Regions from separate parts of the Priestia sp. 179-F W1.4 NHS genome, predicted to be linked through region 2. Evidence: riboswitches for the same ligand, from Rfam matches in the RefSeq annotation. Region 2 holds a riboswitch; the other holds the start of a gene.

Region 1 (2,486 bases), on a different contig from region 2:
GGTATCGCCATTATAAATGTTTAAATAATCTCTGAGCTTTTTAGGAATGTTTAAGTATTTATCTTTCTTTATTACCCGTGATTGCCCTGTAAACAAAAGAATTCCTTCTGTAGGAAATTCATACTTGTGTTTTTTTGCGACAATAGTATTATTCCCTTTGATGAAGAACTGTAATTGTATATGTTCTTCTAAATCGAGAGATTTGAGCACAGAAGAAGGGAGTTTTACCCTCCCTTCTTTAATTTCAAGTAAAGATAACTTATTCAGTTCAGGTTCTAAAGGTTCCCTTATTAGACCTGTAGGTTTATTTTCCTCTTTTTTCTTCTTTAAAACAATGCTCGTATTAATGACTTTCACTTCTATTTCCTCGTGTAAATTTATATCATGTATTTCGCGAAGCATCTTTGGAATTACAATACAGCCTAATTCGTTGATAGATCTAGTCAAATTTTTTGCTGCTTTTTTCTCCAACCGTACCGGTAAAAATTTAACCTGTCTCATAACAAAAAAGGTTTTATAGTTGAAGAATTGTATTTTAGAAGATGGATGGATATTAGCATTCTTTAAAAACAGAGGTGGTATCTTTATCCTCCCCATATTATCAATTATTAAGTATTTTGTAAGTGATTCGTCCTTTTTCACTAATAAAATCCTTTCAGTTTTACTTCCATAATTAAAGGTCAACCTTGAATCTGCTTACCATTCATTGCTTACGTCTTTATTGGCTTAGCTAGGTCATTAAAATTTTGGTTTTCCATAAACTAAATAACTGTATTTATTCCAAAAATATCATATATTATTAAATAATAGGTTAAAAGTAATAATTTTTACTTTATGGGTTATATTGAAAAGTAATTTACTTTATAATAGGACAAGTTGTAGAGGAGGAATATTACAGTGAATAATTTAACTACCCTTCCCCAGGAATGGCTAGATTTAGTCAAAGAAGCGATGAATTCAGACATTACTCAAGAGGAATTTAAAGAGTTTTTAAATAGAAGATCTCAAGAATTAAATAACCATAAACAACATTAATGAATGATTAATGTTGTTTATGGTCATTGTATCTATTTACTCTCTAGGAATTTCCTAATTTCTTCAATGGTCAATTCTAATTCCTTAGCTTCCTTTATAAGTTCAATCCACTCTTGATTTAGTTCTTGTACTACTAATTGTCCTTTACTGTCCATAAGAATTACCTCCAGATATTCAGGGGGCTCAGCTGCCATAGCCCTTAGACCTTAGACCTGTAGCTTTGCGTCCTAGCTTTTCAACTAGTTTGCCTTTATCTCAATATGTAAATTTACAATTATTTTACTATATAATGGTTGTCGGATTTTGTCAAAAAAAGTATCGTCATTTATTTTTTCTACACCCTACATACACTGTTGATATCTAATAAAAAAGAGCATTGTAAAAACGAAACAAATATCGAGCTAATTACTACCTTGCTTCACATACATCTTTCTCAGTAAAAATTTTGCTCGATGAAGCCTCGCCTTGACTGTTCCCATACTAATATTTAAGGTAGTAGCAATCTCACTATAAGGTAAGTCTTTAAAATAAAAATAAACAATAACATGCTGATACTTTTCAGGTAAAATATCTATCCTTTTAAGAAGTTCCTCATTTTCCAATCTTTCTATTACATGTTGTTCCAATAATATAGTATCAATGTTTTGTGAGTATTGAGTCATCTCTATATTGTTAGAGGATATGACTCGTTTGTTCTTCACCCTTCTCAAAAAATCAATACTCTGATTAACAGTAACACGATATAACCATGCATACGCTGATTTTTTACTATCTTTACCTTCTAGCTTCAGAAGTTGATAGTACTTAATCCAGACCTGCTGCACAATGTCTTCGGCCGCATGACTGTCTTTTACATATGCTGACGCTATATGTAAAAGTTGTGTTTGATATTGCTCTACTAGGCTATTTATAGTTAACTCGTATTCAAATTCCTCCAATTACAATCATCCAAACTAGTTAAATTCTCTTTTAAGCTGTCTATGCTGAACAAAACTTAATGACAGCAAAATAAAAAGCTACCTCATCAGTAGAAGAGGTAGCTTTTTGTCAGGGTTCAAACGTATAAGATGTATTAAAATCGAATGGCAACTCAATTATATCATGTTTTTTCCATAAAAGTTATATTAAACCTTTAAAACATCTAGATAATAAATGACTGCATATCCTATGTAAGTCAATTATACGAATATATAATAGCTAAAAATATATTACTTCATTTGTACTCTAACTATTTAAAACTAATAAGCAAAAACGTGACTACCGATTCTTTTGTATGCTTTGCGTGTAAATATCCATTTATTTGTTGCAGTTGTAGGATTATAATAATAGACAGCCCCATTGGTAGGATCCCATCCTTTAAATGCATCCGTTACTGCTCTATAAGCAGATTGATTTGGTGCCAAAGCGTATTGTCCGTCATTTAAAGCTGTAAACGCATTTGGTTGACTAAT
Region 2 (2,486 bases):
TCCCGCTTCTTTTGCAAGCTGAACATTTGGCTTAATTCCAACGGCCATCACGACTAAATCAGCTTCTAAAAACGTCCCGTCTTTAAAAGATAATCCTTCAACTCGCTCATCGCCGACGATTTCCGCCGTTTGTTTTTCAAGCAAAAACTTCATGCCTTGTTTTTCTAATTCGTTTTGAAGCAATTTGCCGGCTGTTGGATCGAGCTGGCGTTCCATTAAATACGGAGCTAAATGAATCACAGATACGTCCATCCCTAGATTTAACAGTCCGCGCGCCGCTTCTAATCCAAGCAGTCCGCCTCCAATAACCGCTGCTTTTTTATACTGCTGAGAAGCCTGCAGCATTTCATCCGTGTCTTTTATATCTCGAAAAGCCGTAACTCCTTTTTTATCAGACCCTGGAATCGGAAGAATAAAAGGAAGAGAGCCCGTTGCTAAAATTAATTCATCATATGATTCTACTCTGCCGCTGTTTGTCGCTACTTCTTTTTTTACTGAATCGATACTAGTAACCGTTTCGCCCGTATACAATGTAATATTGTTTTCTTGATACCAGTTCCAATCGTTTAACGTAATGTCTTCAACATTCGTATCTCCTTGCAGCACTTTTGATAGTAAAATACGATTATAGTTCGGATGCGGCTCGCTTCCGAAAATCGTAATTTCAAAAGCTTCGCTTGAAACCTTCAATACTTCTTCAATCGCTCGAACTCCAGCCATTCCATTTCCAATCAATACGAGTTTCTTTTTTTGCATCTTCCATTCCTCCCCTGGCGTCTATACCTGCTTGTTTCAAAGATATATTTTCTATGCATCTTTAAAGATATATTTAAGATATATGAATTTTCTGAATCGTTCAACTTATGTGTTAGGTTATCTAACATATGAATTCATTGTATACGTTTACAACATTGGGATATAAAGTGAAAATATTTATACGAAAAGTCTCACATAAGGAACGGAATGTTTCTGAAGACGCTTAAAATAACGGAAATTCAGTCTCAAAAACTTGTTTTTTACATGTTTTTACAGACTAAATATAGTAGAATATAACTTAAATTATATTACTACAGAAAAAGGCAAACTAATTGAAAAGTTAGGACGCAAAACTACAGATCTACGGTTTTTACACTATGATGGCTGAGTTTCCTTTACTAAAGGAGCAGACTTGATGGAAAAGCTGAACAAAGTATTTGATAACGAACTAGATAAAGAATGGCTACAGCTTATTTACGAAGCAAAACAGCTGGGCTTATCTAGCAAAGAAATTAAGGATTTTTTACAACAAAATAAAGCACAATAGTAAAAAACCATTAGAACTTAAGTTCTAATGGTTTTTTCGCTGCTACGTATACCTTTGTTTTCTAGAGATTTTTGTTTAAGAAACTCTTCAAACTGATTCTTCGTTATATTTGAATCCATTGCTTCCTTAACAAGGGCCATCCATTCTGGAGGAAGCAACATATCATTTTTTTCATTAATATCCATTTTATCCCTTCTTTCAACCTTTCTAATTATAAATCAAATTCTGTTGCAATATAACCCTCATACCTATTTTTTTACGTTAATTTAATAAAACTATACTAAACTCCCTAAACTATTATGTCAGTAAAACAGGCATTATTCTAGAGAAAAAACGCATTTTTGTTTCTGATAAAGAACATTTTTTTATTTTGTTCGTTATTAAGGTTTACCAACCGAGGATTTTTTTGTATAATTAACTCAAATTTTGTAATATTAACCCATTTTATTTAGGAGGACCATAATGCCCTTATCTTATTCTTTAAAACGAATTAAAACACCTTTGCAGTTTTTTGGTATTACGCTTTACAAATGCCCAAGCACCGGCTCTTATTATTATAAAAGCAGAGCAAACAGGCACTTAAAAAAAGTAAAATAACACAATAACGTGAATGAAGTTTTCTAGCTTTATCATAGAAAGCTTCGTTCAGCTATTTTTACCTAGTAGCTGCTTAGTATAACATCAGAAAATCTATTATTTAATCTCTTTTTTAGTATCGGTGAACCAATTCACTAAATAGTCTCCCCACACTTCACCTCCTTTATTTGTTAACCTTCCGTCGTTTTTATTAATATACTCTCCTAAATGAAACGGCCAAATGAGCGAATGATTTAGATAATGCACCCAATTTTTTTCTGCCACTCCCCGAATAGCTTCTACCCCTTCTTCATAGGATTCCGTCTGAGAAATATACGGCTGAGACGGCTGAAGGACCAGGGTTTTTTTCAAGTCTTTAAGCTGATAAATCAGCTCGTCTGTATTTTTAAGTGTATCGTCTAACGTCAGCTTCTGATAATCATTTTTAAGAGGTGCTTCAAATAAAATAATATTTGGCTGAAGTTGATTAATTTGATCTGCAATATGTGAGGATAAAAGCTCACCAGTTGTTTGGTTGCCGTATGAAAGTGTTTTAACCGTAAACACATCACTTCCATATGTAGCTGCTAGCTCTTTTTTTAACTGT

The links. Region 2 has a riboswitch for cyclic di-GMP ahead of ACH0CI_RS13570 (anti-repressor SinI family protein). Riboswitches for the same ligand answer to the same signal wherever they lie in the genome.
Region 1: another riboswitch for cyclic di-GMP. It lies ahead of ACH0CI_RS27170 (anti-repressor SinI family protein); the one in region 2 lies ahead of ACH0CI_RS13570 (anti-repressor SinI family protein).

The regions. Positions count from the first base shown of each region.
Region 1 is NZ_JBIQFF010000025.1:2,932-5,417, reverse strand. It holds gene ACH0CI_RS27180 (hypothetical protein) at 1-642, opposite strand, end outside; gene ACH0CI_RS27175 (anti-repressor SinI family protein) at 898-1,035, shown strand; gene ACH0CI_RS27170 (anti-repressor SinI family protein) at 1,068-1,190, opposite strand; cyclic di-GMP riboswitch class I at 1,210-1,294, opposite strand; gene ACH0CI_RS27165 (RNA polymerase sigma factor) at 1,437-1,973, opposite strand; gene ACH0CI_RS27160 (cell wall hydrolase) at 2,274-2,486, opposite strand, start outside.
Region 2 is NZ_JBIQFF010000002.1:601,541-604,026, forward strand. It holds gene nirB (nitrite reductase large subunit NirB) at 1-756, opposite strand, end outside; cyclic di-GMP riboswitch class I at 1,069-1,153, shown strand; gene ACH0CI_RS13570 (anti-repressor SinI family protein) at 1,172-1,303, shown strand; gene ACH0CI_RS13575 (anti-repressor SinI family protein) at 1,321-1,488, opposite strand; gene ACH0CI_RS13580 (SGNH/GDSL hydrolase family protein) at 1,997-2,486, opposite strand, start outside.